Azospirillum brasilense: one gene and its partner. The protein of the gene in region 1 interacts with the protein of each later gene in a pairwise test. Links are inferred from orthologs where the notes say so. Each region holds a gene or a part of one and is shown in the gene's direction. Other genes may lie near its edges. The genes, in order: tsaE and rlmB.

Region 1 (6,077 bases):
AGGTCCACGCGCGCGCTGTCCAGCGTGCGCATCATCTCCACCCCGTCCTTGGCCCCGGTGACGCGGAAGCCGTGCCGCGTCAGGAACTGCGACAGGAGGGTGCGGATTTCGCGGTCGTCGTCGACCACCAGCAGGTGAGGGGTGCGGTCCATGGAACGCATGATCCGACGCGCGGGCGCCGGGGTGAAGAAGAAATGTGTAACGCCACGTTACGGGGAGGCTGGCTGTTACACAGCGTTACCAATTCACGGAAGGCCGGACATCAACCGGATACGTTGCCGGCCCATCATCGGGGTCATCGGGAACGCAAGACCCCGTCGATAACAAGGAGCATCCCCATGAAACGCGCTATGATGACCACCGCCGCGCTGGTTCTCGGCCTCGGCCTCGCCGTGCCGGTCTTCGCCCAGCAGCAGCCGGGTCCCGGCGCCGGCCCTGGCCCCGGTCCGGACGGCGGCCGGCATTTCTCCCGGATGTGCGAGGATCAGGACGCCCGGCTGGCCGGCATGCTGGCCTACGCCGAGAAGAAGCTGAACATCACCGACCAGCAGCGCGCCGCCTGGACCAAGTTCGTCGACGCCGCGAACGCGAGCCAGAAGCCCACCCAGGACCTCTGCGCCAAGTACAAGGACCAGCCGATGCCCGCCGCCGCCCCGGCCCGGTTGGAGCGCATGGAGGCCATGATGTCGGCCCGCCTCGCCCAGCTTCAGCAGGTGCGCCCGGCGCTGACCGACCTCTACGCCCAGCTTACCCCGGACCAGCAGAAGCAGGCCGACCGCTTCCTCGACCGCGCCGGGCACGGCATGATGGGCGGTGGCATGGGTGGTCCGGGCATGCGCCACCACGGTCACGGCCCGATGCACGGCGAAGGCCCCGGCCGCGGTCCGGGTCCGGGTAATGGCCCCCGCGGCGGCTGATCTCATGCCTCCCGTCAGCCGCTGACGGAGCGGGCCGCCGGTACCCCCGGCGGCCCGTTTCCGTTCTTACTCAGCGCCGGGAACGCCCTTGGAGGTCGAGTATTCGAAGTGCAGCGCCTCGCCCGGATGGACCAGCGGGTGGATGGCGTGGGCCGCCTGCGCGGCCTCGGAGAAGCCGCAGAGGATCAGCTTCAGCTTGCCGGGGTAGGTGGCGATGTCGCCGATGGCGTAGACGCCGGGGGCGCTGGTGGCGCAGCCGGGCAGGCTGACGCCGATGTGGCTGCGCTCCAGGTTCAGGCCCCACTCGGCGATCGGCCCCAGATTCATCGACAGGCCGAAGAAGGCGAGCAGCGCGTCGGCCGGCAGGTCCTTCTCCTCGCCGTCCAGCGTGGCGACGCGCACGGCGGAGAGCTGGCCGTTCCCGCCGACCAGACCGGAGAGCTGATAGGGCACCACCATCTCCACCTTGCCCTCGCGGACCAGGACGTCCATGCGGGCGACGCTTTCCGGGGCGGCGCGGAACTTGGGCCGGCGGTGGACGACATAGACCTTCTCCGCCACGTCGGCGAGCGACAGCGTCCAGTCCACGGCGGAGTCGCCGCCGCCGGCGATCACCACGCGCTTGCCGGCGAAGTCCTGCTTGCGGCGGACCATGTAGAAGACCGACGTGCCCTCATACTGCTCCAGCCCGTCCAGCGGCGGGCGGTTGGGGCCGAAGGCGCCGCAGCCGGCGGCGATGATCACCGCCTGGGTGTCGATCCGGGTGCCGATGCTGGTCTCCACCAGCCAACGTCCTTCGTCCGTCCGGGTCAGCTTCTCGACCTGCTGGCCGAGATGATAGGTCGGGTTGAAGGGGGCGGCCTGCTCCGCCAGCTTGTCGATCAGGTCGGCGGCCTCGATGGCCGGGTGGGCCGGAATGTCGTAGATCGGCTTTTCCGGGTACAGCGCAGTGCACTGCCCGCCCACCATGTCCAGCGCGTCCACCACATGGCATCGCATCTTCAGCATGCCGCATTCGAACACGGCGAAGAGACCGACGGGGCCGGCGCCGACGATGACGACGTCGGTGCGATGGACGGTGTGCGACATGGGACGCGCTGCCTTGTGCAAACGGGGGGAACGATGACGCCTTCAATTGTCCGGTTTCGCGCCCCCGGTCAACCCCGCCCTGCACGGGGTAAGCGAACGGCGCGCGCAAAATGGGTGCGGTTCCGCCGATTTCCTTCTGGGAGTGCGGTTGCGGTGGGGTAGGATTTGCGCGTTTTCCCCGTGCCGGAGCGCCCGCGATGAAGGACTGGCGATGAAGGAGCTGCGCTGCCTCGTGTTCACCGACCAGGAGGTCGTGAAGGCCGTGCTCGACCGCCGCCGCCGGATGCGCGAGCCGCTACCCAACGGCACGGTCGGCAAGGTCACCTACCGTCCCGGCCAACCCGGCGGCGGCGGGGTGGAGACGCTGATCCAGGTCACCGGGGACGAAGGTGACGACCGCAGCATGACCCTGCACGAGTCCGAGGTCGCGGCGGCGCTGGTGTCCTATTGCATGGGGCGCAAGATCCCCCTGCCCGTCGAATCCGACAAGATGATCCACCTGATCAACGGCGCCCTGACGCTGATGATCACCATGAACTTCAAGAAGCCCCCGCGCTTGGTGGAGGACCGCATCGAAGGGGCGGAGCCCGCCCCCTCCCCCTCCCCCGGCCCGGTGCCGCGCAAGGCCGCCTCGCGACGTTGATTGCCGCCGTTGATTTGACCGCATCCCGTGACATGACCCAGACCGATTCCCCCCACACGCGCGCCGTCACGCTGCCGAGCGAGGAGGCGACCGCCGCGCTGGCCCGCCGTTTGGCCGCGGCGCTGGCTCCCGGCGACCTCGTCGCCTTGCGCGGCGACCTGGGCGCCGGCAAGTCCGCCCTGTGCCGCGCCCTGATCCGCGCCGTGACGGAGGAGGACGCGGAGGTGCCGTCCCCGACCTTCACGCTGGTGCAGACCTACGACACCGACATCGGCCCGGTCTGGCATTTCGATCTCTACCGCCTGTCCGGCCCCGACGAGGTGACCGAGCTGGGCTGGGACGAGGCCCGCGCCGAGGCCGTCCTGCTGGTGGAATGGCCGGACCGGCTGGGTCCGCTGCTGCCCGCCGACCGTCTCGACGTCGCGATGAGCTTCGCCGGGCCGACCGAGCGCCGCGCCACCCTGACCGGCCATGGCGTCTGGGAAGCGCGCTTGCACGCCCTCGACCTCACCGGACTGGGCCTTTCCGGACTGGAGGGGCCGTGACCGACCGTGCGTCGCAGATCGCCGCCTTCCTCGCCCGCCACGGGCTGGAGGGGGCCAAACGCGAGCCGCTGGCCGGCGACGCCTCGGCACGCCGCTACGAGCGCCTGACCACGCTGGACGGCGACACGCTGATCCTGGTCGACACCCCCGTCCCGGCCGAGGATCTGGTGCCCTTCATCGCCATCGGCGCGACGCTGGACCGGCTGGGCTTCTCCGTCCCCGCCATCCTGGCGGCGGAGGTCGAGGCGGGGCTCGCCATTCAGGAGGATTTCGGCGATGGCACCTTGACCCGCCTGCTGAACGCGGGGGAGGAGCCGCGCCCGCTCTACGAACTGGCGACCGACGTTCTGATCGAGCTGCACCGCCGCTTCCCCGTGGAGGAGGCGGCCTGCCTGAACCTGCCGCTCTACGACGCGGCCCTGTTCACGCAGCAGGTGGCGCTGTTCGCCGACGTCTACCTGCCCGCGGCGACGGGAAAACCCCTGTCGGACGAGGCCCGGTCCGACTTCGACGCGGCCTGGGCCGCCGTCGTCCCGGAGGCTTGCGCCGGGCCGCAGTCGCTGCTGCTGCGCGATTACCATGTCGACAACGTCATGCGGCTGCCCCGGCCCGGCCTGCGGGCGGCCGGGCTGATCGATTACCAGAGCGCCGGGCTCGGCCCCGTCGCCTACGATCTGGTGTCGCTGCTGGAGGACGCCCGCCGCGACCTGCCCGCCGGGCTGGAGGGCGTTCTGCTCGACCGCTACCGGACGGCCTTCCCGGATCGGGACTGGGGCGCCTTCCGCCGCTCCTACGCGGTTCTGGGCGCGATCCGGCACACCCGCATCGTCGCCATCTTCGTGCGTCTGGCGTTGCAGCGCCGACGCGGCTATCTCCTTCACCTGCCGCGCGTCTGGCGGCTTCTGGAAGGCCAGCTTGCCAAGCCCGAACTGGCCCCGGTCGCCGACTGGTTTGCCCGTCATCTGCCGCCGGGTACCCGCGCGGAGCTTGTCGTTCCGGAGCCGGATTGATTATGTCGCCTGTCTCGAAGAAGACCCGTACCAAGACGCCGCCTGTGGCGACCGTCCCCCATAAGGCCATGGTGATGGCCGCCGGGCTGGGCCTGCGGATGCGCCCGCTGACCCTGGAGCGCCCGAAGCCCCTGATCCCGGTGATGGGCAAGCCGATGCTCGACCACGCGCTCGACCGGCTGGAAGAGGCCGGCGTGGCCTCCGCGGTGGTCAACAGCCATTACAAGGGCGAGATGATCGCCGCCCATCTGGCGGGGCGGACCACCCCGGCCATCACCCTGTCGCCGGAGGACACGCTGCTGGAGACCGGCGGCGGCGTGAAGAAGGCCCTGCCGCTGCTCGGCGCCGACCCGGTCTATGTGGTCAACGCCGACATCCTGTGGCTCGACGGCCCCTCCCCCACCCTGGCGCGGCTGGCCCGCCACTGGAATCCGGACGAGATGGACGCGCTCCTCCTGCTGATGGCGACCACCAAGGCGGTGGGCTACGAGGGGCGCGGCGATTACCACATGGACCCGCTGGGCCGGCTGACCCGGCGCGGCGAGATGGAGATCGCCCCCTTCGTCTACGCCGGCGTCCAGATCGTGAAGCCGGAACTGTTCGCGCAGGACACCCCCGACGGCGCCTTCTCGACCAACCGCGTCTGGGACCGCGCGCAGGAGGCCGGGCGTCTTTTCGGCCTCGCCCATGACGGGTTGTGGTTCCACATCGGCACCCCCGACGCGCTGGCCGAGACGGAGGAGATGCTGTCGATGAGCGACGTGTCGGTGGTCACCACCTGACAGGCCACCCAACCGTCCCTTTGTGAGAATTTTTGTATTCCTTGACGCTTTGTGGTCTCATTGCCCCACATCTAGTATCCTCGCGCGTCTGACGATACAGCTTCCGGGGCAGGCATGAGCGGCAGGGCGGAGCCCAAGGTCTATTCGATTCCCACCGGCGTGTCCTTCGTGGACCAGCTCGCCGCGGGCATCCTGGACCGCGTGGGGAACGACCCGCTGGCGCTGGCCGGGGTGACCGTCCTGCTGCCGACGCGCCGCTCCTGCCGCTCGCTGCGCGAGGCCTTCCTGCGCCGCTCCGGCGGGCAGCCGATGCTGCTGCCGCGGATGAGCCCGCTGGGCGAACTGGACGCCGCCTCGCTCAGCCTGACCTCGGCGGAGGAGCTGCCCGGCGTGCCGCTGGAGTTGCCCGACCCGATCAGCGGGCTGAAGCGCCAGATGATGCTGGCCCGGCTGATCCTCCAGGCGACCGGCGTGTCGGCCACCACCGCGCAGGCGGTGCGGCTGGGCGCCGACCTGGGGCGGCTGATCGACGCGGTGTGGACGGAGAACGTCGCCTTCGACCGGCTGGCCTCGCTGGTGCCGGAGGATTACGCCCAGCACTGGCAGGTGACGCTGGAGTTCCTGAAGATCGTCACGGAGCACTGGCCGGCCATTCTCGGCGCCAGCGCACTGACCGATCCCGCGCAGCGCCGCAACCTCGTGCTTCAGACCCAGGCCGCGCTCTGGCGGGCGGAGCCGCCGCAGGGGCTGGTGATCGCCGCCGGCTCCACCGGCTCCATCCCGGCCTCCGCCGACCTGCTGGCGGTGGTCGCCGCCCTGCCGCAGGGGGCCGTCGTGCTGCCCGGCCTGGATCTGGAGGCCGACGAGGCGAGCTGGGACGCCATCCGCGCCGACGAGGCGCACCCGCAACACGGCCTCGCCCACCTGCTCGACCGGCTGTCGGTTGGCCGCGCCGCCGTCCGCCGCTGGAACGACGCGGAGGAGCCGCGGGCCGCCCGCGCCCGCCTGCTGGCGGAGGCCATGCGTCCCGCCGCCACCACGGAAAGCTGGCGGGAGCTGGACGGGCTGGACGCCGCGGCCCTGGACGGGCT
Region 2 (6,188 bases), 590 kb from region 1 along the record:
GACTTCCAGGTCCTGCGTCTTGGCGTTGAACGCCTTGCAGAACTCCATGATGTTCAGGCCGCGCTGACCGAGCGCCGGGCCGATGGGCGGCGACGGATTCGCCTTGCCGGCCGGAACCTGCAGCTTGATGAAGCCGACGATTTTCTTTGCCATGTCACAACCTCCAGATACGACGCCTCGATACGCTGACGGGCGTCGCGGGGCTTTGCGGTGCGGCTATGGCGGGCCTTCCGCAGCAGAAAGGAGCACGTGACTTTTAATCACGCGCCCCGGGAAAACTGTTGGCCTCAGACCTTCTCGACCTGGGTGTATTCCAGCTCGACCGGCGTGGAGCGGCCGAAGATCGACACCGCCACCTTGAGGCGGGCCTTCTCCTCGTCGACTTCCTCGACGGTGCCGTTGAAGGAGGTGAAGGGGCCGTCGCTCACGCGAACCTGCTCGCCCACCTCGAAGGTGATCGAGGGCTTGGGGCGCTCAAAGCCTTCCTGCACCTGATGGATGATCCGCTCGGCTTCACGCTGGCTGATCGGCTGCGGCTTGCCGCCGCCGCCCAAAAAGCCGGTGACCTTCGGCGTGTTCTTCACGAGATGCCAGGACTCGTCCGTCAAATCCATCTTGATGAGGACGTAGCCAGGGAAGAACTTCCGCTCGGTGTTGATTTTGGAACCCCGGCGCACCTCGACCACTTCCTCGGTCGGCACCAGGATTTCTTCGAACTTGTCTTCCAGGCCCTTCTGAGCCGCCTTCTCGCGGATGGCCTGGGAAACCTTCTTCTCGAAGCCCGAATAGACGTGAACGACGTACCAGCGCGCGGCCATGGCGATCAGGCTCCCAGCCCAAGGATCATACGGACGGCGAAGGCCAGCACCTGATCCACGACGAGGAAGAACAGCGAAGCCAGCACCACCATGACGAACACCATGGCGGTCGTCACGCCGGTTTCCTTGCGGGTCGGCCAGGTGACCTTGGCCACCTCGCGGCGGACGTCGCGCGCGAATTCTGCGGGGTTCACTTTAGCCATCGTAGACCGTGCGGGCTCCGGTGCGACGTGTAGGGCGCGGTCAGCGACCCGTTCTTGTTCGGTACGGCGTGGCAGGAGTGGAGGGGCTCGAACCCCCAGCCCCCGGTTTTGGAGACCGGTGCTCTACCAATTGAGCTACACTCCTATCGCCGCAGGCTCTACCCCCGGCGGGGAGCGGAGCTTATAGCGCATAGCCGCGTGGCTTGCTAGCCTTTTTATCGGCTGGCACGCCGAAATCGACAGGGATCAATCCCGCCGCCGAGCCAAGGAGGAACGGCGGCGGGATCGACTCCTTCACCTTACTTGATGATCGAGGCGACGACGCCGGCGCCGACCGTACGACCACCCTCGCGGATGGCGAAGCGCAGGCCCTCGTCCATGGCGATCGGAGCGATCAGCTCGACTTCCATGGAGATGTTGTCGCCCGGCATCACCATCTCGGTGCCTTCCGGCAGCTTCACCATGCCCGTCACGTCGGTCGTGCGGAAGTAGAACTGCGGACGGTAGTTGGTGAAGAACGGCGTGTGACGGCCACCCTCTTCCTTCGTCAGGATGTAGGCCTCAGCCTTGAAGGTGGTGTGCGGCGTGATGCTGCCCGGCTTGGCCAGAACCTGGCCGCGCTCGACGTCCTCACGCTTCGTGCCGCGCAGCAGCGCGCCGATGTTGTCGCCAGCCTCACCCGAGTCGAGCAGCTTGCGGAACATCTCCACGCCGGTCACCGTCGTCTTGACCGTGGTCTTCAGACCGACGATCTCGACTTCCTCGCCGACCTTGACGATGCCGCGCTCGACGCGGCCGGTCACCACCGTGCCGCGGCCCGAGATCGAGAACACGTCCTCGATCGGCATCAGGAACGGACGGTCCTTCGGACGCTCCGGCTGCGGGATGTACTGGTCGACCTCGGCCATCAGCTTGAGGATCGCGTCACGGCCGATCTCCGGCGAACGGTCCTCCAGCGCGCACAGCGCCGAGCCCTTGACGATCGGAATGTCGTCGCCCGGGAACTGGTAGGAGGACAGCAGCTCGCGCACCTCCATCTCGACCAGCTCGAGCAGCTCCGGATCGTCGACCATGTCGACCTTGTTCATGAACACCACCAGCGCCGGCACGCCGACCTGGCGCGCCAGCAGGATGTGCTCGCGGGTCTGCGGCATCGGGCCGTCGGCGGCCGACACGACCAGGATCGCGCCGTCCATCTGCGCGGCGCCCGTGATCATGTTCTTCACGTAGTCGGCGTGGCCCGGGCAATCGACGTGGGCGTAGTGGCGGTTGGTCGTCTCGTACTCGACGTGGGCGGTCGAGATCGTGATGCCACGGGCCTTCTCTTCCGGCGCCTTGTCGATCTGGTCGTAGGCGGTGAAGGTCGCGCCGCCGCTCTCGGCCAGCACCTTCGTGATCGCCGCCGTCAGCGACGTCTTGCCGTGGTCGACGTGGCCGATCGTGCCAATGTTGCAGTGCGGCTTGTTCCGCTCAAACTTTGCCTTCGCCATCGCTTTGGTCTTTCGTTCCCGACGTTCCGGACGCACACAATGGCCCGGCCGAGACCGACATTTCCCTTAGCGCGGGGGGATTGGAGCGGGTGAGGGGAATCGAACCCCCGTCGTAAGCTTGGAAGGCTTCTGCTCTACCATTGAGCTACACCCGCCTGCCACGCCCCGCCCGGCGCTATCGACCGGGAACTGCGATCACGGACAAGCCGTGGAATGTAGTGGTGGAAGGGGCTGGATTCGAACCAGCGTACGCGTACGCGGGCAGATTTACAGTCTGCTGCCTTTAACCACTCGGCCACCCTTCCTCAGGCCCGCTGCGGGACATGCCCGCCGCGGAGTTCGGCACTATGAGAATTTTTCAGGCCTTGTCAACACGTCTGAAGCAGTCCAAACCAGAAAACTGTGAATAACCGCGGCGGGCTTAGCCCTGCCCCCTCCAGCCGGACACCATGACCCGTTCGAAGAAGCCATCCGCTCCCCACGGCCAGCCCCCTGCCCCGGCCAAGAACCACTCCCCATCCCACCGCGAGTCGCGCGGCGACCGCCCCTCTCCCGGGCGCGGCGCGCAGGGCGTCCTGCTCTACGGTCTGCATCCGGTGTCGGCGGCGTGGCTGAACCCGGAGCGGCGCATCCACCGCCTGATCGCGACGGAGGCGGGCCGCGCCGCGCTGGAGCCTGTGCTGGCCCAGGCCAAGGCCCGCGGGCTCCAGCGCCCCAGCCTGATGCCGGCCGACCGCAACGACCTGGACCGCATGCTGCCGCCGGGCGCCGTGCACCAGGGCGTGGCGGTGGACGTCGCCCCCCTGGACGAGATCGGAATCGAGGACCTCTGCGCGGAGGCCGATTCGGACCCGTCGGCGCTTGTCGTCGTCCTCGACCAAGTGACCGACCCGCACAATGTCGGCGCGATCCTGCGCTCCGCCTCGGCCTTTGGGGCCAAAGCGGTGGTGGTGACGGAGCGCAACGCGCCGGAGACCACCGGCGTGCTCGCCAAGAGCGCCTCGGGAGCGCTGGAGTCGGTGCCGCTGGTGCGCGTGACCAACCTCGCCCGCGCGCTCGCCGATCTCCAGCAGGCCGGCTTCTGGACCGTCGGCCTTGCCGAGTCGGGGAAGAGCACGCTCGCCCAGTGCAATCTGACGGGCCGCACCGCGCTGGTGCTGGGGGCAGAGGGCGCCGGACTGCGCCGCCTGACCATGGAGCGCTGCGACATCGTCGCCCGCCTGCCGACCCAGGGCCCCGTGGGCAGCCTGAACGTCTCCAACGCCGCCGCCGTCGCCCTCTACGAGGTCGCCCGGCTGCGCTGACGCGCCGCCGAACGCGCCGCACAGGTGAGGCTTGCTGCGGACCGCGGAGGACGCTAGTGTAAGCGCCCGCCGCGGTCTGGCCGGGCGGCACGCCGGTTTAGCTCAGTTGGTAGAGCAGCGGTTTTGTAAACCGAAGGTCGCGGGTTCGAGCCCTGCAACCGGCACCACCTTTTCCTCTCGCCAGACCGACGCCCGGCTCCGCCCCATGACGCCCGCCCCCGATGGCCGCTCCCTGATCCCGACCGGTTCCGGCGTCATCGACGCGGAGCACGGCGCCATTCTCGACCTCTTGTCGGTGATGACCGCGGGCGGTCCGGTCGGGCTGGCGGAGTTGACCGCGCTCCGGCACGAGGTGGCCGAACATTTCGCCACCGAAACGGCGGAGATGGCCGTCCTGACCGCGGACCGGCGGGAGCGGCACGAGCATGCCCACCGCAGCTACCTCGCCGGCATCGACGCTCTGCTGGACACCGCGGGGCGTGGCGATCCGGTGACCGTCGACGATGCGAATCGGCTGATGCTGTGGTTCATCGTCCATTCCAACACCGCCGACACGGAGTTGGTGGAGGCCGCCCGGCGGGCCGGCGACGAGCCGCCGATGATCTCCATGGACGACTGGCTCGACGGTCTGGACGAGGCCGACCGGGACGCCCTGCGCTCCTGAGACGGCCCTGCCGCCCCTGCGGGGGAACCGCGTCTCCGGGCTCCGGTTGGAGGAGGGACGATCCCTTCCCGCAACCGACCCAGGTTCCTTCATGGAAAAATCCGACACCCCCAACGCCGGGGCGCAGCGCCTGCGCGATGCCATCGACAAGGGCTTGACCGGCGACAAGATCCCCGCCGCTGACCCCGCAGCGGCCCCGCTGGGCACCGACGACGAGGCCGCGGGCACCCGTCCGCCTCCCGCCGCCAGCGATCACGATCCCGCCGCTCCCGAGGCCCGCGCGCCCTCAGGCCACTCCAAGGGCGCCGACGCCTTCCGCAAGGGCGATCTCCCCTTCGCTAAAGGCACCCGCGACGACGGGTGACGGCCCCGGTAAGAAAAGACTGCCGCGCAAAAAATGTCCCTCTTCCCGGCGGGAAGAGGGACATCGTCATGGCGTCGAATGGTGACGGGGCGCATACCCCAGTTTTCCGAAACAAATGGGCCGTCTGATGGACCGTCTGGCGGGTTTTCGGAACCGGTCGCCGATCAGAAGTAGCGCTCCGGCACGCGCAGCACGTCGTCGGGCATCACCGGCGTGGTGATCGGAGCCCGGCGCAGCTCCTTCTTGGGATCGGCCCCGCGGGTGATCAGGACATAGTCCTCCTTGGCGCGGTAGGTGTAGCCGCCGGCCATCGCCACCGCGGACAGGGCGGTCATGCCGTTGACATACTGGTACTGACCGGGGTTGCGAACCTCGCCCAGAATGAAGAAGGGCCGGTGGTTCAGCACCTCGACGCTGACCTTGGCGTCGCGGACGTAGCCCTGCGACAGGCGCTTGGAAATGTCCGACTCCAGCTCGCGCGGGGTGTGGCCGCGGGCTGTCACCTCGCCGATCAGCGGCATGGCGACCTTGCCCGAACCGTCGACGCGGAACTCGCCGGACAGCTGCTCCTCGCCAAAGACGATGACGCGAAGCGCGTCGCCGGCCCCCAGGCGGTAATCCGTCATCTGGGCGACGCCCGGCGGTTCGAGAGGGGCGTCCTGGCCACCGGCGCAGCCGACCATCGCGGCGGCGACCACGGTCATTCCGAGCGCGCGGAACACGTTACGTCGATTCATCCCATACCCTTCCATGGCTCGTGAGGACATCGGGCCCAGCCATCCGCGGTCGGAGCGGCCGAACCCTGAGCGGTCACGGAGGGAGACTAGCAACTCGCACGCGCTTGGGAAAAAGTGGAGAGGAAGTAACGCCAACGGAGGAAAAGGATTCGCGTCACCGTATAGGCGGAAATGCAAAAGGGGCGCCCATCGGCAGATGGACGCCCCTTCCGTATCCCTCGATACAATCTGATTACATCTGAGCGCCGACGCGCAGATAGACCAGATTGTCGGAGTAATCGAAGCCACTGAGGTTCGAGTTACGCTTTTCGTAAGTATAACCACCATTCACGAAGATATAGCGGCTGAGCTGATAGCTGGCGCCGGCCCCCAGCGTGTAGACGTCGTCGGTGCGGTCCACGCCGTTGAAGTCGTCCTGGCGCCACTGGACGCGGGCGTTCAGCAGCAGGGTGCGCAGAAGCTCGTGATCCACGCCGACAGCGGCGACGGTGCGGTTGTAGCTCGACGCGATCTGGCTGCCGCGGGCGTAGGTCGATTCGCGGACCTGACGGCTGAGCGAACCGGTGACCGAGGTGAGCTGGGTCACCGACCAGTTCAGGCGGCCGCCC

What was found.
Region 2: the proteins of tsaE (region 1) and rlmB interact in binary tests that used the Escherichia coli proteins (3 or more experiments, as listed by UniProt). The link is inferred for Azospirillum brasilense from one-to-one orthologs.

What each region holds. Positions count from the first base shown.
Region 1 is NZ_CP059449.1:1,210,544-1,216,620, reverse strand. Bases 1,565-4,437 are described here. They hold tsaE (tRNA (adenosine(37)-N6)-threonylcarbamoyltransferase complex ATPase subunit type 1 TsaE), read left to right. Parts: upstream 1,565-2,681; coding sequence 2,682-3,194; downstream 3,195-4,437. Other genes in these bases: H1Q64_RS05785 (nucleotidyltransferase family protein), read left to right, coding at 4,207-4,437; H1Q64_RS05790 (aminoglycoside phosphotransferase family protein), read left to right, coding at 3,191-4,204; H1Q64_RS05800 (hypothetical protein), read left to right, coding at 2,218-2,649; H1Q64_RS05805 (NAD(P)/FAD-dependent oxidoreductase), read right to left, coding at 1,565-2,006. Outside these bases: H1Q64_RS05815 (response regulator), read right to left, coding at 1-152; H1Q64_RS05810 (Spy/CpxP family protein refolding chaperone), read left to right, coding at 339-917; more of H1Q64_RS05805, read right to left, coding at 984-1,564; more of H1Q64_RS05785, read left to right, coding at 4,438-4,986; double-strand break repair protein AddB, read left to right, coding at 5,101-6,077. UniProt on the Escherichia coli protein: Required for the formation of a threonylcarbamoyl group on adenosine at position 37 (t(6)A37) in tRNAs that read codons beginning with adenine.
Region 2 is NZ_CP059449.1:1,797,368-1,803,555, reverse strand. The notes cover bases 1,904-4,887. They hold rlmB (23S rRNA (guanosine(2251)-2'-O)-methyltransferase RlmB), read left to right. Parts: upstream 1,904-2,960; coding sequence 2,961-3,815; downstream 3,816-4,887. Other genes in these bases: H1Q64_RS08455 (hypothetical protein), read left to right, coding at 4,571-4,843; H1Q64_RS08460 (hypothetical protein), read left to right, coding at 4,021-4,479; tuf (elongation factor Tu), read right to left, coding at 1,904-2,511. In the rest of the region: rplK (50S ribosomal protein L11), read right to left, coding at 1-153; transcription termination/antitermination protein NusG, read right to left, coding at 288-818; preprotein translocase subunit SecE, read right to left, coding at 824-1,021; more of tuf, read right to left, coding at 1,321-1,903; H1Q64_RS08450 (polysaccharide biosynthesis/export family protein), read right to left, coding at 5,008-5,580; H1Q64_RS08445 (outer membrane beta-barrel protein), read right to left, coding at 5,813-6,188. UniProt on the Escherichia coli protein: Specifically methylates the ribose of guanosine 2251 in 23S rRNA.